3 regions of the Streptomyces sp. NPDC058221 genome follow, and region 1 is predicted to be linked to each of the others. Evidence: riboswitches for the same ligand, from Rfam matches in the RefSeq annotation. Region 1 holds a riboswitch; each other region holds the start of a gene.
The links. Region 1 has a riboswitch for S-adenosylmethionine ahead of ACFVW8_RS18700 (glutathione S-transferase family protein). Riboswitches for the same ligand answer to the same signal wherever they lie in the genome.

Region 1 (6,680 bases):
GACAGCTTCTGGACCGTCCGGGTCTATGCCGAATCGGGCCTGCTCGACCCGGACAAGCCGATCCGCAAGTACACCAAGAAGGAGATGCAGGACTTCCTCCACCGGGAGCCGGTCAAGGTCAAGGTCGAGGGAGTGAACCTCACCTACGAGGGACTGATCCCCAAGATCCAGAAGTCGTTCCTGTCCAAGGACAAGGAAGCCCTGCAACCGCACATCCGGGCGTTCGTGGAGCGGGCGGTCACCTTCACCACCTGCCCCGAGTGCGACGGCACCCGGCTGAGCGAAGAGGCCCGGTCGTCGAAGATCGAGCGGATCAACATCGCCGACGCCTGCGCCATGCAGATCAGCGACCTCGCCGCATGGGTCCACGGCCTCGACGAGCCCTCGGTGGCGCCCCTGCTCACCGCGCTGGGGCAGACGCTCGACTCGTTCGTGGAGATCGGTCTCGGCTACCTGGCACTCGACCGGCCGTCGGGCACGCTGTCGGGCGGTGAGGCGCAGCGCGTGAAGATGATCCGCCACCTCGGCTCCTCCCTCACCGACACCACTTATGTCTTCGACGAGCCCACCGCCGGCCTGCACCCCCACGACATCCAGCGGATGAACAACCTGTTGCTGCGCCTGCGGGACAAGGGCAACACGGTGCTCGTCGTGGAGCACAAGCCGGAGACGATCGCCATCGCCGACCATGTCGTCGATCTCGGACCCGGTGCCGGTACGGCGGGCGGAACGGTGTGCTTCGAGGGCACCGTCAAGGGGCTGCGGGCCGGGGGCACGGTCACGGGCCGTCATTTCGACGACCGGGCCACGCTCAAGGAGGCATTGCGCAAGCCCACCGGCGCGCTGGAGATCCGCGGCGCGCAGGCGAACAACCTCTCCGACGTCGACGTCGACATCCCGCTCGGGGTCCTCACCGTCGTCACCGGCGTGGCCGGCTCCGGCAAGAGCTCGCTGATCCACGGATCGGTCTCGGGCCTGGACGGTGTGGTGTCGATCGACCAGAGCGCGATCCGCGGTTCGCGACGGAGCAACCCCGCGACGTACACCGGCCTGCTCGACCCGATCCGCAAGGCGTTCGCGAAGGCCAACGGCGTCAAGCCGGCACTCTTCAGCGCCAACTCCGAGGGTGCCTGCCCCGGTTGCAACGGGGCGGGCGTCATCTACACCGACCTCGCGATGATGGCCGGCGTCGCCACCGTCTGCGAGGAGTGCGAGGGGAAACGGTTCCTGGCCTCGGTGCTGGAATACCGCCTCGGCGGCCGCGACATCAGTGAGGTGCTCGCGATGTCGGTGACCGAGGCCGAGGAGTTCTTCGGCGACGGCGAGGCGCACACCCCGGCCGCACACCGCATCCTCGGCAGGCTCGCCGACGTGGGGCTCGGCTACCTCAGCCTCGGTCAGCCGCTCACCACGCTCTCCGGCGGCGAGCGGCAACGACTCAAGCTCGCCACCCACATGGCCGAGAAGGGCGGCGTCTACGTCCTTGACGAACCGACCACCGGCCTCCACCTCGCCGATGTCGAGCAGCTGCTCGGCCTGCTCGACCGGCTCGTCGACTCCGGCAAGTCGGTCATCGTCATCGAGCACCACCAGGCGGTCATGGCACACGCCGACTGGATCATCGATCTGGGGCCCGGAGCAGGTCATGACGGCGGCAGGCTCGTCTTCGAGGGGACCCCCGCCGATCTCATCGCCGACCGCTCCACGCTCACCGGCGAGCACCTCGCGGCCTACGTCGGCGCCTGACCCGGGTGGCGCAGCGGGGGTCCCGACGGGACCCCCGCGTCTGGCGTGCACAGGCGTCAGGCGCAGTTGACGTCGAGCGGGTCGGCGCACACCGAGAACAGCACCATGTCGTCACCGCCGGGGAAGGCGGGGTGCTCGCCGAGACGGCGTACGTAGCCCCGGAGCCGGGGATACGTGGCGAGTGCGGCCGGGCCGAGATGGACGAGCGCCACCCACAGGTCCACATCCGCAGCCGTCAGCCCTTCGCCCAGGACGTGGGGCCGCAGGGTGAGGTACTGGTCCACCAGGTCCAGCGCCGCCGATCGTTCCGACGGCCCGGCGAAGGGGGTGACGTCCTGGTCGAGCAGGTCACACAGGGCGTCGATGTCCGCGGCGAGCTCAGTCGGGCGCAGCGCGGAGGGGCAGGCCTCGTCGTGGCCGGAGAGCAGGCCCGCCAGGTCGCGGAGTATGTCGGGAGTGTGGTTGCTGACGATCCGTCCGCTCCAGCGGTCGCACAGCGCGGGCGCCGTCAGCGGCCCGTCGTAGTGGTGCATCGTGGCCTCGTACGCACTGCGCAGCGAGGCGAGGGCTTCGGGTGTCTCGGCGGGGTGTCCCACGAGTGTGGTGGCGACCGAGTCCTGGAGACCGAGCAGGCCGAGAGTGATCGAGATACGCAGCGAGCGCGGACAACGGGCCGACAGGAACAGCTCGTAGCGGTGCGGAGCGGGGTAGAAGCCGCCGGCCAGACCGACCCCGATGCGGCTGTGGATGCGGGAGGACGGCACGGCCACCTGAGGACGAGGAGGCGTGGCACACGGACTCGGTCCGGATGGGATCGAGCTGCACGTGATCGAGTTGCCTGTGCTGGAACTGCGCGAAGCTGTCTCGGGCATGACTCTCCCTATGGGGATCCCGGTGGGAACGAGGAAGCCACCGCCGCCTTGTGGGCACCAGCGGCCGGATGTGGAACGACTGCGCTTTTGTGCCGGTCCGGACCGCGAGGTGCGGGCCGGCACGCGTCCGGGATTCCGGGCTAGTAAGCGCTGGAGACACGCAGCAGATCGATGTGCAGGCGCCTCGTCAAGCCGTTCCTGGACAATTCCCACCCGTCCCGACTCCGGGGCTCGCGAGACGCGAGACCACGCTTGTCCCGCCACACCGGCGGGACCCGGTCGTCACCCGGGGCACCCCGTCGCGGTGGAAGGGTTGCCTGCCAGCGAGCCGGGGCCGATGACCCCGTGAGCAGGACCGATCCTGCACGGGGGCGCTGACAATCGTGACCGTCCACGCCAGTTTCGGTCCGCGGCGTGACGCCGTCAAGAAGGCCGTACGGGCCGTCTCGCCTGGTGGTCACGGGCGTTGACATTCCTGACGGTGCATGCCTAACTTGCGGCGCGGAACGCCTCCGGGCGTCAGTGAAAAGCCCTGGCTCGCCGGCCGGCGGCCGGCGGCCCTCGCACGGGGCCCCCAGGTGGGACCGGACCGGATGAAGTCCGGCAGGCGCGAGGCCCCGCGGGGGCGGAATGGTGACGGTGAGAGCGATGCACGCAGCTGAGGGGATGGCCGCCTGGCGGTCCCGCGGCCGCGTGATGCTCTGCGCCGACCGCTCCGTCGACCTGCAGCGCGTCAGCAGCGCACTGTGTACCGCCGCCTGTCGCGGCCTCTGTCTCTGTCGAGGCTGACGGTCCTCTGATTCCCTGACGTCCACCGCTGTCGCGGTGTGCCCTCGCCCCGTCCGGCCCCGTTCCGTGCTGTACGCCCTGCCGCGCCGAGTCGTCCCGGCCGGCGCGGCGGCGCTGCCGTCCGCGGTCCGGGCTGTCCGCATCCGCTGGAGCCCTCCGTGAGTGATTCCCCCGGCCTCGCTGTGTCCTCCGGGTCAGCGCCGCCCGCCGAGGCGGAACCCCGCCTCGATCCACCCGCCGAACCGAAACCCCTGGCCCCGCAGCGGGTCCGGCCGCTGCTGCGTCCCGGCCGCTGGATCGTCAGCGCCGTCGTGCTCGTGCTGGTCGCCCAGATCATCCACGGCCTGGTGACCAACCCCTTCTACCAGTGGGACCGGTTCCAGTACTGGTTCCTGCGCCCCACCATCCTCGAAGGCCTCCTTGTCACCCTTGAAGTCGCCGTATACAGCGCGGTGTTGGGGCTCATCGGCGGTGTGCTGCTGGCCCTGGCCAGACTCTCCCCGAGCCCGGTGCTGCGCGCGGTCAGCTGGGTGTACACCTGGCTGTTCCGATCGGTCCCGCTGATCGTGATCCTGCTGTTCCTCTACAACTTCAGCGCGCTCTACCGGACGCTGAGCGTGGGAGTGCCGTTCGGCCCGGCGTTCTTCAGCTTCGACGAGTCGCGCCTCGCCACCGACATGGTCGTCGCCGTGATCGGTCTCAGCCTGAACGAGGCGGCGTACGCCTCCGAAGTGGTGCGTGGCGGCATCCTCTCCGTCGACCAGGGCCAGCACGAGGCGGCATCCGCCCTCGGCCTCCCGAAGCGGTACCAGTTCGCGAAGATCGTCTTCCCGCAGGCCCTGCGCTCCATCACCCCCAACTACGTCAACCAGCTGATAGGCCTGGTCAAGGGCACCTCGCTGGTGTTCTACGTCTCGCTGCTCGACCTGTTCGGCTCCGTACAGAGCATGGGCAGCACCTATCCCGGCGACATTGTGCCGCTGCTGCTGGTCGCCACCGCCTGGTACCTGATCCTCACCAGCGTGGTGTCCGTCATCCAGTTCTACGTCGAGCGGTACTACTCCCGGGGCGCGCTGCGCACCCTGCCGCCGACCCCGTTGCAGAGGCTGCGGACCGGCCTGGGCGAACTGCGGGTCAGGGTCCGGAAGGAGACGGCGATATGACCGCCAAGGCGACCGGGCCGGCGGAGCCGACCGATTCGGCCGGGGCAACAGGGACGGCAGACACGGCGCCGGCGGCCGACGCCGTCGGGACGCCTGCGATACGCCCTGCCGCTGTCGAAGTGCACGATGTGCACAAGTGGTACGGCTCCCAACGCGTCCTGGACGGTGTTGCGCTGACCGTGCGGCCCGGGGAGGTCATGGTCGTCCTCGGACCGTCCGGCTCAGGCAAGTCCACTCTCCTGCGGGTGATCAACCACCTGGAGAAGCCCGAGGTCGGCCACGTCAGTCTGAACGGGGAGCTGATCGGCGTACGGAGGCACCGCGGGCGGCTCAAGGAGCTGAGCGAGCGGGCCATCCTCGTGCAGCGCAGCCGCATCGGGTTCGTCTTCCAGAACTTCAATCTCTTCCCGCATCTGACCGTGCTGGACAATGTGGCCGCTGCTCCGGTGGCGACCGGAAAGCTGACCAGGCCCGAGGCCCGGGAGGTGGCCCGCGACCTGCTCGCCCGGGTGGGGCTCGCGGACCGGGCCACCGCCTATCCGCGTCAGCTGTCCGGCGGCCAGCAGCAACGGGTGGCCATCGCCCGGGCCCTCGCCCTGCGGCCCGGGGTCATCCTCTTCGACGAGCCGACCTCCGCGCTCGACCCCGAGCTGGTCGGCGAGGTGCTGGCCGTGATCAAGGATCTGGCCGGCAGCGGCACCACTCTCCTGGTCGTCACGCACGAGATCGGCTTCGCCCGCGAGGTCGCCGACCGGGTGGTCTTCATGGACGGCGGCCGGATCGTCGAACAAGGCCCGCCCGAGCAGGTGCTGGACCACCCGCGGCACGAGCGGACCAGGGACTTCCTGAGCAAGGTGCTCTGAGCCCGCCCCGCCCGTCACACCTACCCGGCCCCTCGTACCTGGGCCGCGCCCCGACGCCCCTGCGCCATACACCCTCACCGCATCCGACAAGGACAGCCACCATGCGCACCCTCATCCTCCGCAGCAGATTCCGCCGCGGTCTGGCCGCCTCCGCCGCCTTCGCCTCGCTCGCCGTCGGGCTCGCCGCGTGCGGCGGTGACGGCGACGCCGCGACCAGGACCGACAGTGCACCGGCCGGAACGGTCACCGTCGGCGCACTCTCCAACGGCGCCGCCGAGGAGACCGAACTCAAGGTGCCCGAGGTGAAGTCGATCAGCGCCGAGCTGCCCAAGTCGGTGGCCGGCAGGGGCAAGCTGGTGATCGGCGTGGGCGCGCTGCCGGCCGGCTTCCCGCCCCTCGCGTACGTGGGCGAGGACCAGAAGACCCTCACCGGCGCCGAACCCGATCTCGGCCGGCTGGTCGCTGCGGTCCTCGGGCTGGAGCCCGAGCTGAAGAACTCGACCTGGGAGAACATGTTCGTCGGCATCGACAGCGGCAAGGTCGACGTGGCCCTGTCGAACGTCACCGACACCGAGGAGCGCAAGCAGAAGTACGAGTTCGCCTCCTACCGGCAGGACAACCTCGCCTTCGAGGCCTTGAAGAAGAGCACCTGGAACTTCGACGGCGACTACCGGAATCTGGCCGGCCGGACCGTCGCCGTCAGCGCAGGCACCAACCAGGAGAGGATCCTGCTGGAGTGGAAGGCGAAGCTGGCGAAGGAGGGCAAGAAGCTCACCGTCAAGTACTACCAGGACAACAACGCCACGGCGCTCGCTCTGTCCAGCGGGAAGATCGACCTCTCCTTCGGCCCCAACCCCGGTATCGCGTACCACGTCACCCGGACCGCGAAGACCCCCAACCCGACGCGTACCGCAGGCACGTTCTCCGGTGCGGGCGCGACTCTCCAGGGACTGATCGCGGCAACCGCGAAGAAGGACAGCGGACTGGCGAAGCCGCTCGCCGACGCGATCAACCATCTGATCAAGAACGGCCAGTACGCCAAGTGGCTCGCCGCCTGGAACCTCTCCAACGAGGCCGTGCCCTCCTCCCTGGTCAACCCGCCCGGACTGCCGCTCGACAACTCCTGACCCGCGCCCCCGCCGAGGGGCGGCGCCGCCACGAGCCGGCCGCGCCGTCCCGGCCACGTCCCAGATACGGAGACTCAGCACCGCCATGTCCACCAGCGTCCATCACGCTCCGCCGCCGAG
Region 2 (6,680 bases), on a different contig from region 1:
AGGACGACGGTGGTGAGCGTCGGGTCGAGCAGGCCGGCCTCGATCAGCTTCTTCGTCACGCCGACGGTCACCCCGCCCGCGGTCTCGGCGAAGATGCCCTCGGTGCGCGCCAGGAGCTTGATCGCGTCGACGACCTGCTCGTCGTTGACGTCCTCGACGGCGCCGCCGGTGCGGCGGGCGATGTCCAGGACGTACGGGCCGTCGGCCGGGTTGCCGATCGCCAGGGACTTGGCGATGGTGTCCGGCTTCTGCGGCCGCACGACGTCGTGACCGGCCTTGAAGGCGGTGGAGACCGGCGAGCAGCCCTCGGCCTGGGCGCCGAAGATCCGGTACGGCTTGTCCTCGACCAGACCGAGCTTGATCAGCTCCTGGAGACCCTTGTCGATCTTCGTGAGCTGCGAGCCGGACGCGATCGGGATGACGATCTGGTCGGGCAGCTGCCAGCCGAGCTGCTCGCAGATCTCGTACGCGAGCGTCTTGGAACCCTCGCCGTAGTACGGGCGCAGGTTGACGTTGACGAAGCCCCAGCCCTCACCGAGCGGGTCGCCGATGAGCTCCGAGCAGAAGCGGTTGACGTCGTCGTAGTTGCCCTCGATACCGACCAGCTCACCGCCGTACACCGCGGCCATGACGACCTTGCCCTGCTCCAGGTCGTGCGGGATGAACACGCAGGACCGCAGGCCCGCCCGGGCGGCGGCGGCGCCGACCGCTCCGGCCAGGTTGCCGGTGGAGGAGCAGGAGAGCGTGGTGAAGCCGAAGGCGCGGGCGGCCTCGACGGCGATCGCGACGACGCGGTCCTTGAAGGAGTGCGTCGGGTTGCCGGAGTCGTCCTTGACGTACAGACCGCCGGTGACGCCCAGCTCACGGGCGAGGTTGTCGGCCTTGACCAGCTTGGTGAAGCCGGGGTTGATGTTGGGCTTGTCCGCGACATCGGAGGGGACCGGCAGCAGCGGCGCGTAGCGCCAGATGTTGTTGGGTCCGGCCTCGATGCGCTTCTTCAGCTCGTCCGGGGAGCCGCTCGGCAGGTCGTACGCCACTTCGAGCGGCCCGAAACAGGTCACACAGGCGAAAAGCGGACCGAGCTCGAATCGCTCTCCGCACTCGCGGCAGGAAAGCGCCGCGGCGGGACCGAGGTCCACAGAAGAGTCGGTGTTTGCTTCAACAGTCTGAACAGCCATGGTGGCGAGGCCCTTTCTCCTCATCTTCCTTGTGACGCATTTCGCCACAAGACGGAATTGGCACCTTCCCTACCGAACCTCGCGGTCGGCAGGAGGGTTGCCGGGACTTCAACGGGCCGTTCCCTCTGTCCCTCTGGATGAGCGCTATGGCACTGGACCATCGATCCAGGCGTTTATCGGCGGACGGCCCCCGGCATGCGACGGCCATCTGCGTTGTTCAAGACTGTAACCGAAGCACCGGACTGTTGAGATAGTCGTCCGAACCGCGAGATGGATCACACACAGGGAGTATCGACCGTGCTGGAAGAGGTCGAACGCTGGCTGACCAGGCGTTCCTGGTCGGCCGCCGACCGTCCGCTGGACCGGCTTCTGGCCGCCAGGAACGACCCGCACAGCGGGAGCGGGAGCGTGAGCGTCGTGCTGCCGGCGCTGAACGAGGCGGCGACGGTCGGGGACATCGTCACGACGATCCGGCGCGAGCTCATGGAGAAGGTCCGGCTGGTCGACGAACTCGTGGTGATCGACTCCGGCTCCACGGACTCCACCGCCGAGGTCGCGCGCCGGGCCGGTGCCCGGGTGATCCACCGGGACGCGGTCCTGCCCCGCATCCCGGCCGTGCCCGGCAAGGGCGAGGTGCTCTGGCGGTCACTTCTGGTGACCGGCGGTGACATCGTCTGCTTCATCGACGCGGATCTGAAGGACTTCTCGGCCGACTTCGTCTCCGGCATCGTCGGTCCGCTGCTGACCGACCCCTCGGTGCAGTTCGTCAAGGCGATGTACGACCGCCCGCTCGGCGACACCGCAGGTCAGGGCGGACGGGTCACCGAGCTGGTGGCACGGCCGCTGCTCAATCTGCACTGGCCGCAGCTGGCCGGCTTCGTCCAGCCGCTGGGCGGCGAGTACGCCGTGCGCCGCTCCCTGCTCGAACAGCTGCCGTTCCCGGTCGGTTACGGAGTGGAGCTGGGGCTGCTCGTCGACGCCCTGCACACGGTCGGCCTGGACGCGCTCGGCCAGGTCGACGTCGGCGTCCGGAAACACCGCCATCAGGACGGCCAGGCGCTCGGCCGGATGGCGGCGGCCATCTACCGGACCGCGCAGCTGCGGCTCTCCCGGGGGCATCTGGTCCGGCCCTCGCTGACCCAGTTCGAGCGGGGCGAGCGCGGTTTCGTCCCGCACACGTACGCGGTGGACACCGAGGAGCGGCCGCCGATGTGCGAGATCGCGGAGTACGTCTCGCACCGCGCGGCGTGACCGATTAAGGCGTAAATCTTCTTTAAGTTCGCTGCATGGCATTCCCCCCATTCATGACCATGCTGCGCCGGAGCCGCAGACTGCCGGTCTCCCTCGCCGCCCTGGCCCTGCTGAGCACCGCCGTCACCGGACTCGTCCATGCCGCCCCCGCGGCCGCCGATGTCGTCTCGCCGTTCGCCCAGCGCTACGACGAGGCCGTGTACGGCGACTTCAGGACCGTCGGCAACACCGTCATGGGCTGCCCCACCAGCCCCGCCGACATGGCCGGCCGGTGCGCCGTCGCCGCATCCGGCCAGGGCCGGGACAACAACAACACCTTCGACATGCAGCGGCTGAACACCGCGGGCACCACGGACGGCTTCGGGTCGAGCACCGGCCGCGTCACCGTCCCGCCCGGCGCCCGGGTGACGTACGCCCGGCTGTTCTGGGGCGGCAACGACGGCACCTACCGGGGCCCCAGCGGCAGCGCGCTGAAGCGCTGCGACATCTCAGGCGCCGATGTGGCGGGCTCCCCCGGTGAGCCGCTGGACGCCGTCCCCGCCATCGGGGTCGACGGCGCCCCGGCCGGGAAGGTCTCCGCCGAGGACCTGGTCCAGGACCCCTCGACCACCAACGGCCCGCACTACTACACGGGCGAGGCCGACGTCACCGCCGCGTTCGGCCGGGTCACCGGCACCGGAGCACCGCTCCCCGTCGCCGTCGGCGACATCTGGTCCGCCAACGGCAAGGGCTGCGTGGCGGGCTGGTCGCTCACCGTCGTCTACGCCTACGACGCACCGGACGAGACCTACGCCCCCGAACGCCGCAACGTCTACGTCTACGGCGGCCACGTGCTCCAGCGCTCCACCTCACCCGACACCACGGTCGGGGTGGACGGCTTCTACCGCTCGGGCCACGGGAAGATCCGCGCCTCCGTGACCGCGTACGAGGGCGACTGGAACACCCCCGGCGACCGCTTCCTGATCGAGGACCGGAACGTCACCGAGCCCCACACGGGCAACACCAACAACTTCTTCGTCAGCGCCGCCGACGGCTCCGCCGATCCGGATTACGTCAACAACCTGAGCATCGACGCCAAGGAGTTCGAGGTACCCGACGACACCATCCGGCCCGGCGACACCTCGACCACGCTGACCTTCGGCACCAAGGGCGACACGTACGTCCCGTCCGCGCTGGCGTTCTCCGTCCCCGTACCGGACCTGGAGATCTCCAAGACCGCCTCGCCGTCCGGCGCCGTCGCTCCCGGTGACACCGTCACGTACACCGTCCGTGCGAAGAACATCAGCTCGCTCGACTACCCGAACGCCAAATTCACCGACGACCTCGGCGACAACCTCGACGACGCCGTCTACAACGACGACGCCCGGGCGACCCTCGGGAACGTCTCGTACCAGGCACCGCGGATCGGCTACCTGGGCGACATCCCGGCCGGGAAGACCGCGACCGTGACGTACTCCCTCACCGTCAACGACCCGGCCACCGGCGACGGCAGACTCCACAACGGCATCGACGTGCAGTCGCCGCGCTCCAACTGCGAACCGGGCAGCACCGACCCGGGCTGCGGCGTGACTCCGGTCGTCGAGAAGCCCGACCCGACGCCGCCCCCGCCGCCGAGCCACTCCCCCGACCCCGGAGCCGGCCACCCGGAGCCGTCCCCCTCGGTGACCCACCAGCACCGGCCGACGCCGCCCGGTCCCCCCGCCCCGCCGGCCGGGTACGACGGCGGCTCGATGGCCGCCACCGGCACCGGCCATGAGCAGCTGTGGCTGCTGGGAGCCCTCGCACTCGCTCTCGGCGCGACCGGAAGCGTCGCCTTCGGGCTGACCCGCGGACGCTCCCGCAACGGCTGACCCGGCCCCGCTGTCCGCCCGCGTGCGGCCGCACTCCCCCGGGAGCGCGGCCGCACGCACGTTTGCGCGGTTCGTGATCGGGCTAGATTCCGCAACATGGTCTCCGAGCACGCCCCCCAGTCCGCCTCCCAGGTACTCGTCGCGTCCAACCGCGGTCCGGTCTCGTACACGCTGGGCGAGGACGGCTCGCTCGACGCGAAACGCGGCGGGGGCGGGCTCGTCTCCGGACTGAGCGCCGTCGACGACAAGATGTGGGTCTGCGCCGCGCTGGGCGACGGCGACCGCGAGGCGGTGCGGCGCGGGGTCGGTGAGCCGGGTGTACGGATGCTCGACATCGACGCGCAGGTGCACGCCGACGCGTACAACGGCATCGCGAACTCGGTGCTCTGGTTCGTCCACCACCTGCTCTACCAGACCCCCGTGGAGCCCGTCTTCGACGCGGAGTTCCGCCGGCAGTGGGCCTCGTTCGAGACCTACAACCGGGCCTTCGCCGAGGCGCTCGCCGAGGAGGCGGGCGAGGGCGCGGCGGTCCTGGTGCAGGACTACCACCTGGCGCTGGTGCCCGGCATGCTCCGCGAGCTCCGCCCCGACCTGCGGATCGGCCACTTCTCGCACACCCCGTGGGCGCCCGTCGACTACTTCCGGATGCTGCCCGACGACATCGCCGAGCAGCTGCTGCACGGCATCCTCGGCGCCGACCGGGCGGCCTTCCTGACCCGGCGCTGGGCGGACGCCTTCATCGGCTGCTGTACGGAGATCCTCGGCGGCACCGGGCGCACCCGCATCGGTGTGCACGGGCTCGGCGCCGACGCGGACTTCCTGCGCCGCCGCGCGCACGAGGCGGACGTGGACGAACGGATGGCGGCGCTGCGCGAGCAGGTGGGCCCGGGCCGGAAGACCGTCGTGCGGGTGGACCGCACCGAGCTGTCCAAGAACATCGTCCGCGGGATGCTCGCCTACCGGGCCCTGCTCGACGAGCGGCCCGAGTGGCGCGGCCGCGTCGTCCACATCGCGTTCGCCTACCCCTCGCGGCAGGACCTCGCGGTGTACCGGGAGTACACGGCCGAGGTGCAGCGCGTCGCCGACGACATCAATACGGTGTACGGGACGGCTGACTGGACCCCGGTCGTGCTCCATGTGAAGGACGACTTCGCCCGCTCACTGGCCGCGTACCGGCTGGCCGACGTGGCACTCGTCAACCCCATCCGGGACGGGATGAACCTGGTCGCCAAGGAGGTCCCGGTCGTCTCCGACCACGGCTGCGCGCTGGTGCTGTCGCGGGAGGCCGGGGCGTACGAGGAGCTGGGCGACGACGCGATCACGGTGAACCCGTACGACGTGTCCGCCACCGCCGACGCCCTGCACGAGGCGCTGACGATGCCGCAGGACGAGCGGACGGTGCGCACGGAGCGGCTGGCCGCCGCGGCGACCGCGCTGCCGCCGCAGCAGTGGTTCATGGACCAGCTAGAGGCGCTGCGCCAGGACTGACAGGAACTCCACGACGGCTCCCGGCCCCGGCAGCAACAGGTCGGCACGCTCGGCCAGTTCGGGCACCTCGGCCCCGCCGCTGCAGATCAGCAGACCGGGCGTGCCGTCGGGGCCCTCGGTGCGGAGCTTCTCCACGGCGGCGAAGGCGGCCAGGTCGCCCAGGTCGTCACCCGCGTACAGCACGGACTCGGCGCCCGTCTCGCGCACGTACTGCGTGAGCGCGACACCCTTGTCCATGCCCGCTGGGCGCAACTCCAGGACCAGGCGGCCCGGTTCGACGATCAGCCCGTGCCGGGCGGCGAGCTCGCCGAGGGGGCCGCGCAGGGCCTCGAAGGCGGCCTGCGGGTCCTCGGCGCGGCGGGTGTGGACGGCGAGCGCCTGCCCCTTCTCCTCTATCCACGTGCCGCGCCAGGAGTCGAACCTGTCGAGCACGCCGGGGAGTTCGGCCCGCACGGCGGCGACCCCGGGGTGCGGGGCGGGGGCGCGGACGGTACCGGTGACGGCGTCCCAGCGCTCGGCGCCGTAGTGGCCGAGGACGACGAGGTGGTCGAGACCGGCGACCCCGGCGAAGCCGCCGTAGCGGACCGCGACGCCGGCCGGGCGGCCGGTGATCACGGCGATGGACGCGACCTTCGGCGCGAGGGCCGCGAGCGCCTCGACGGTGCCGGTGTGGGCGCGGGCCTGCTCCGGGTCGGGGACGATGTCGGCGAGTGTGCCGTCGAAATCGAGTGCGATGACGGCGCGGTCGGGGCGGGCGAGGAGGGCCGCGAGACCCTCCTGCCCGGCGGGGGTCGTCGGGGCCGGCGGGGGCGGGGTGTGCGGGTGGCTGCCCATGCGCCCGAGCCTATAGGCGGTGGCCTGTGCGTGGGGGCCTCACCGGGGGCGCTGCCCCCAACCCCTGCTCCTCAATCGC
Region 3 (6,680 bases), on a different contig from region 1:
GAGGCCTGCGGGTGCGCTTCCCCCGAGCCAGATGTCCAGGGGCCTGGCGGGCAGCGGCGCGATCCGCGCGGACCCGACCGCGAGGTACTCCCCGTCGAACCCGGCGACCTCCCCGCCCAGCGAGGCCCGCAGCAGCTCCAGGGACTCGTCGAACAGCGCACCGCGGCGGCCCTCCGGCGCGGGGAACAGTTCCCGTTCGTCGGGCCGGGCCGGCTGCAGCCCGAACACCGGCAGCACGCGACGTGGTGCCAGACCGGCCAGCGAGACCAGCTGCTTCGCGACCAGCACCGGATGGCGGCCCGGCAGCACCGCGACCGAGGTGCCCACCTTGAGCCGGGTCGTGCGGGACAGGGCGTGGGCCATTCCGATGAAGGGGTCCACGGCGTCCGAGTAGATGTGCTCGGACAGCCAGAGCGAATCCACGCCGTCACTCTCGAGACGGTCGACGATCCGGCTGAAATCCGACAGGGACGAACCGGCGCCGAGCCCCACTCCGAAGCGGATCTTCATGCCCACCACAGTACGCGCGCCACCGGCCGGCCGGGCGCGGCTACCGGCCTGCGTCCGGCCGGCCCGAGCTCACGCTTCGAGCAGTACGGGGAAGGCCTCCATGTCGTTCTGGGTCATCACCGGAAGCTTGCGGATCTCCGCGTCCGGCACCGCGAGCCGCAGCCCGGGGAAGCGCGCGAAGAGGGCGGGCAGGGCTATCCCCGCCTCGACCCGGGACAGCGCGGCGCCGGGGCAGATGTGCGGGCCGTGGCCGAAGGTCATGTGCCGGATGGGGGTGGGGCGGGTGACGTCGAAGGCGTCCGCGTCCGCGCCGTGCTGCTCGACGTCACGGCCGATCACCCGGTAGGAGATGACCACGCCCTCGCCCTTGGCGATGACGTCGTCGCCCACCTGGATGTCCTCGGTGGCGAACCGCATCAGCAGATGGGTGGTCGGGGTGTCCCACCGCAGTGTCTCCTCGATCACGGTGTCCCAGGAGACCTCCCCGTCGAGGACCATCCGCAACTGGTCCGGGTGGGCCAGCAGGGCCCGTACGGCATTGAGGATGAGCCCGATGGTGGTCTCGTGCCCGGCCGCGACCATCGCCTTGAGGTTGCCCACCACCTCCTCCTCGGTGAGCGGCTCGCCGCCCTCGTCGGCCAGGATGAGCCCGGAGGTGATGTCGTCGGTGGGACGTGCGGCCTTCTCGCGGACCAGCCCGGCGTAGAAGACGTCCAGCTCGGCCAGCAGGGCGAGGCGTTCGTCCTGCGGGGTGAGCATCGAGAAGAAGGCCTTGTACTGCTTGGTCAGCATGGCGTTCTCCGCGGGGTCCACGCCCATCAGCATGCCGACGACCCGCATGGGCAGCGGCTGCGCGAACACCGACTTGAGGTCGACGACCGCCCCCTCCCTGCCGCCTTCGGCGAGGGCGTCCAGCAGCTCGTCGGTGAACTTCTCGATGTCGGGCCTGATGGCCTCCAGCCGGCGGGGGGTGAGTGCCTGGGAGGTCTTGGTGCGCAGCCGGCGGTGCTCGGCGCCGTCCACGGTGAACATGGAACGCCCGGCGTCGACCATCCCGATGAGCGGCCAGGCGTGCGTCACCTCGCCGCTCTGCCACAGCCCCCACGCGTCGAGGTCCTTCACCAGCCGGGGGTCCACCAGGAGCTGGCGTGCGTCTGCGTGCCGGGTGATCGTCCAGGCGGGTACGCCGAGCAGCTCGATCCGCGCGAGCCGGCCGGCCCCGCGCAGTCTTTCCGTCTCCCCGTCCAGGTCCTGGACCATGGGGTCGATGACGACGGTCCCGGCGTCCGGGGCTGCTGCGCGCGCGGCGGCGTGAGGGCAGTTCACGAGAGGTCTCCTGTCGTACGAACGGGGGTGAACCGGACGGGGAGCGAGGTGGTCCCGCGCAGAAAGGCGGAGGGCCGCCGTACGAGGTCGGCGACGGCCACACCGAGCTCAAGGTCGGGCAACCGGTCGAGCAGCACCTCGATGCCGGTACGGGCGATGATCTCGGCGATCTCCTGGGCGGGGAAGGGGCACCGGTACTCGCCGTGACTGAAGGCCAGATGCGCGCCGTTGCCGCCTTGGGCCGAGGCGCCGCCGCCCGACAGGTTCTGCCGGATCAGCGGGTCGGTGTTGGCGGCGCCGAGTCCGAGCAGCAGCATGTCACCCGCCTTGATCCGCTGCCCGCCGAGCTGGGTGTCCCTGGCGGCCCAGCGTCCGGCGAGGATCTGGGTCGGACCGTCCTCCCAGAGCACCTCGTTCATGGCCTCCGCCACGCTGCGCCGGCCACCGGCCATCGAGTCGGCGAACTCGTCCTCGGTGAGCATCAGCCGCAGCGAGTTGCTGATCCAGTCGGCGGTGGTGAGGTGCCCGGCGGCCGTGATGGCCATCAGGTCGAGCATGTACTCCTCGTCGGTGAAGGCCTCGGGAAAGGCCAGCATCCGGGAGGTCACGTCGTCCCCGGGCTCGGCGCGCCTGGCTGCCACCAGCCGCTGCATGTGCTCCCCGAAGCGCAGATGAGCCTCCTGCGCACCCGGGCCGCCGTCGGCCAGGTCCTTCAACACCTGGGCGATGTCCGCGCCTTCGTCATCGGGGAACCCGACCAGACGCGCGAGGACGAGCACGGGAAGGGGCTCACAGAACTCGGCGACGAGGTCCGCGGTACCCCGGCTGCACACGCTGTCGATCAGCCGGTCGGCCAACTGCTCGCAGTGGCTGCGGATCTCGAACGGGTCGGCCCCTTCCAGCGCGGGACCGACCATCCTCGCGTGCCGCCGGTGCTCCTCCCCCGCACTGAAGTAGATGGACGGCAGGGGCCGTCCCACCATGGGCAGCAGGGGCCAGTCCTCGGGTATGTACTCCCACTGGTTCCACAGGCCGACATCGCGCGGGAACAGCTCGCCGTCGCTGGTGACGTGGTGCAGTTCGCGGTACCCGATGACCAGCCAGGCAGGGAATCCGCCGGCCAGCTCCACGGGGACGACCGGCCCGTGATCACGCCGCATCGCGCGATAGACGGCGCGCGGCTCGGTCTGGAAGGAGGGGCCGCTGAGCGGCACGGCGCCCGGCCCCACGTGCGCGGGGCACTCCGAAGGGGGCGAGGCGGGCGCGGGCTCTGCGGAGGATGGGCGCGTCATCGTCCTGACTCCTGTGGCGGAAGCTTCACGCGTCACGATCATGCGATCAACGCACGTTCACTATAAGGATTTTATGTGACGCCACATCGGTCAACACCGATCAAATCTGCAAGCCCAGCCAAGCAGTCCGGCGCAACTGCCTGACATCTCGCCATAATTGACCATCGCCTCGCCTCACAACCACGCCCGCCGGGCCCCGGGCTACTCCCGCCCGGAGCCGGATACGCCGCACAACTCCCCGCCCTCGAACGCGACGTTGACAAGCCCTGCGACCCGGCTGTCGCCGACCACGAGCTTCAGCGCATGCCACCGGGGCAGCCAGTACACGCGTCCGCGATGACCGGAGAGCGCCTCCCGCAGCACATCCGGGGCATGGGTCCACACCGGCGGGAGGTCACCCGCGTAGTCGAAGGCGGCACGCAGTTCCACCCACCCGCCGTCACTGACGTCGCCGGCCGTCAAGAGGATCTCGACGGCCTGCCCCGGCTCCTGGCGGCACTTCTTGGCGTGGATCCAGTGCACCTGATGGCCCGCGGCGTAACGGTCGCAGCCGTCGCTCCGGACGGAACCGTTCTCGGTGAGGTGACGCAGCATGGTGAGGTCTCGCCTTCCGGGGATGATGGACCCCGAGCGCTCTGCACCGCGGTCCGCTGTTCCCCGCACCTCGCGCACGGGGCAGGTCGTCACCCGGAGCACCCGCAGCGGAGCGGGGTGCCGTCCAGCCAGCCGGGGCTACACGCTGGAACTCATGACCCGGCGAAAACTCTAACGCACACTCTGACGCACGGGGGCGCAGCCCCCACGAGCGGCACCGCACAGCGGACGGACGGTCAGGGGTGCACAGGGCCGGGCCCCGTGCACCCCTGACACCGCGCCATCCCGGCGTCGGTCCGGTCAGGCGGTGACGAGGCCCGGGTCGCTGGAACCGGCCTCGCCCGTCTCGACATGCCCGGCGAACCGGCGAAGAAACGTCTCGTCCGTGTCGGAGACCACCGTGACGTCGTACCAGCGCTTGCCGGCCCGCAGGTCGACTGTGTGCTTCACGGTCGCGCCCGCACGGACCGCGAAGGTCTGCACCCCTCCTCCGTAGGCGTCGGCGCTGCGCACGGTCAGCTGCACCGTCCCGGCCGCCGCATTGGTGAAGGTCAGCTCAAGCCCCCCGCTCACGGCATCATGACGTGCCGTCACCTCCGGCCCCGCCGCCTTGCCGGGCCCCCGGAACGCACGCAGGAAGCCGTTCGGGCCGTGCACCGCGAGGTCGGTCGTCTCCCCGGAGTAGTCCGTGTTCCAACTGTCCGAGAGTGATTTGCCCGCCTCGGTGGTGTACGTCCACGGCCCGTCGGTGCGGTTCGCGGACGTCACGAGGAACTGCGCACCGGCCGCGTCGCCACCGCTGAAGGTGAGCTGGTACTTCCCGGTGGCCGGGTCGGCCACCCCATCCACGAGGGGCGCGTACCGCAGCGGCCGGGTGGGCCGCCCGCCCGGCTCCTGCTTCGGCACACTGCCGGTGGCCGGCGGCACCGGTACGTAGTCGGGATGCCGGTCGGCGTCCGGCGGCGCGTACCCGTCCGTGGAAGGCAGCGAGACCGGCTCGATGTCCGAACGGCCGAAGTCGAAGGCCGAGGTCAGATCGCCGCAGACGGCGCGGCGCCAGGGCGAGATGTTGGGCTCGTGCACGCCGAAGCGTTCCTCCATGAACCGGATGACGGAGGTGTGGTCGAAGACCTCCGAACACGAGAAGCCGCCGGTGCTCCACGGGGACACGACGGTCATGGGCACACGCTGGCCGAGCCCGTACGGCCCGGCGCCGTTGCCGATGTCGCCGGGGAAGTAGTCGGCGGAGGTGTCCACTGTGGACAGCCCCTGCGCGGCCCCGGACGGCACGAACGGCGGCACGACATGATCGAAGAAGCCGTCGTTCTCGTCGTAGGTGACGAAGAGGGCGGTACGCCCCCACACCTCGGGGTCGGATGTCAGCGCGTCCAGCACCTGTGAGATGTACCAGGCCCCGTAGTTGGCAGGCCAGTTGGGGTGCTCGCTGTATGCCTCGGGAGACACCACCCACGAGATCTTGGGCAGCGTCCCGGCCTGGACGTCCGCCTTCAGATCGTCGAGGAGCCCGTCGCCGTTCTTGACATCGGTGCCGGTGCGCGCCTTGTCGAAGAGCGGGTCGCCGGGTTTGGCATCGCGGTAACTGTTGAAATAAAGCAGCGAGTTGTCGCCGTAAGTCCCCCGGTAGGCGTCATCGATCCATCCCCAGGACCCGGCGGCGTCGAGTCCGTCACCGATGTCCTGGTAGACCTTCCACGACACCCCTGCCTGCTCCAGCCGCTCGGGGTAGGTGGTCCAGCCGTACCCTGCCTCGGCGTTTCCGAGCACAGGACCGCCACCGGTGCCGTCGTTGCCGGTGTACCCGCTCCACAGGTAGTACCGGTTCGGGTCGGTCGAGCCGAGGAACGAGCAGTGGTACGCGTCGCAGACGGTGAACGCGTCGGCGAGCGCGTAGTGGAACGGGATGTCCTCCCGGGTGAGATGGGCCATCGTCGTCGCCGTCTTGGCGGGCACCCACTGGTCGTACGCACCCTTGTTCAAAGCGCGGTGCCCACCGGCCCAGTCGTGGTTCAGATCCTGGAGGAACTGCAGCCCGAGATCATCGGCCGGCGGCCGGAACGGCAGCACCTCCTTGCCGAGCCCGTCCTTCTGGTGCCAGACCGGCTTCCCGCCGGGCAGCGTCACCGGACGAGGGTCACCGAAACCCCGCACACCCTTCATGGTGCCGAAGTAGTGATCGAAGGAACGATTCTCCTGCATCAGCACGACGATGTGCTCGACATCCTGGATCGTGCCGGTGCTGCCCTTCGCGGGAAGCGACGCGGCACGGGCGATGCTGCTCGACAACCCGGAGAAGGCGACTGCGCCTCCGGCGAGCTGCAGGAGGCGGCGACGGTTCAGTTCTGCCATGAGTGGGGGCCTCTGTGGGGTGAGGGGACATGGGGTCGAAAGCGACTGGAGTGTTCCAGAACGGGCGGGTGGTACGGAAGACCCTTGCAGTGTGCACGCGATGGCCTTCGGCCGAACAGCCGGCGACGGGGCGGGTCGAGAACCCGGCCCGCGACCGCGGAATGAGCTGCACATGGACCGGAGGTGACCGGTCCCCTCCGGTCCGCACTGCTCGCATCCCTGACATTTCGCTCCGATCCTGTACTGGCCCCGGTGGGTGAGCCGCCGGGCCCAAAGGCGGGCTGCCTGCGGTCAACGATCCACGCACGGGTGAGTCCCTCTCCATCGCCCCCTTCTTTCACTCCGTGAAATCAAGTGGAAGAGGGGCTTCACGGCCGGTTTGCCGTGAGCGATTCCGGACAGGGGCGGAGAGCCAACTGCCTCTCTGGAGAGTGATGTTGCCTATGCGCGCAAGATCTGTACGTACCTCAGGCATCCTGACCGCGGCACTGCTGCTCTCGGCCGCCGCCGTCGCCCCGTCGGCCGGTGCGGCCGACCGGGACACGGCCGGGCCACCGGCCGGTGACGGCAGCGCCCAGCACTGCACAGTGA

Region 2: another riboswitch for S-adenosylmethionine. It lies ahead of thrC (threonine synthase); the one in region 1 lies ahead of ACFVW8_RS18700 (glutathione S-transferase family protein).
Region 3: another riboswitch for S-adenosylmethionine. It lies ahead of ACFVW8_RS03970 (hypothetical protein); the one in region 1 lies ahead of ACFVW8_RS18700 (glutathione S-transferase family protein).

The regions. Positions count from the first base shown of each region.
Region 1 covers NZ_JBHVWF010000053.1:25,090-31,769, forward strand. The annotation lists gene ACFVW8_RS18695 (ATP-binding cassette domain-containing protein) at 1-1,746, shown strand, start outside; gene ACFVW8_RS18700 (glutathione S-transferase family protein) at 1,803-2,510, opposite strand; SAM riboswitch class IV at 2,862-3,007, opposite strand; gene ACFVW8_RS18705 (amino acid ABC transporter permease) at 3,566-4,570, shown strand; gene ACFVW8_RS18710 (amino acid ABC transporter ATP-binding protein) at 4,669-5,433, shown strand; gene ACFVW8_RS18715 (ABC transporter substrate-binding protein) at 5,535-6,560, shown strand; gene ACFVW8_RS18720 (GNAT family N-acetyltransferase) at 6,646-6,680, shown strand, end outside.
Region 2 covers NZ_JBHVWF010000003.1:140,615-147,294, reverse strand. The annotation lists gene thrC (threonine synthase) at 1-1,178, opposite strand, end outside; SAM riboswitch class I at 1,196-1,322, opposite strand; gene ACFVW8_RS02390 (glucosyl-3-phosphoglycerate synthase) at 1,476-2,429, shown strand; gene ACFVW8_RS02385 (hypothetical protein) at 2,465-4,279, shown strand; gene ACFVW8_RS02380 (trehalose-6-phosphate synthase) at 4,376-5,767, shown strand; gene otsB (trehalose-phosphatase) at 5,744-6,601, opposite strand.
Region 3 covers NZ_JBHVWF010000006.1:92,797-99,476, reverse strand. The annotation lists gene ACFVW8_RS03985 (TIGR03854 family LLM class F420-dependent oxidoreductase) at 1-510, opposite strand, end outside; gene ACFVW8_RS03980 (cytochrome P450) at 580-1,836, opposite strand; gene ACFVW8_RS03975 (cytochrome P450) at 1,833-3,128, opposite strand; gene ACFVW8_RS03970 (hypothetical protein) at 3,330-3,722, opposite strand; SAM riboswitch class IV at 3,773-3,882, opposite strand; gene ACFVW8_RS03965 (phosphocholine-specific phospholipase C) at 4,023-6,089, opposite strand; gene ACFVW8_RS03960 (hypothetical protein) at 6,533-6,680, shown strand, end outside.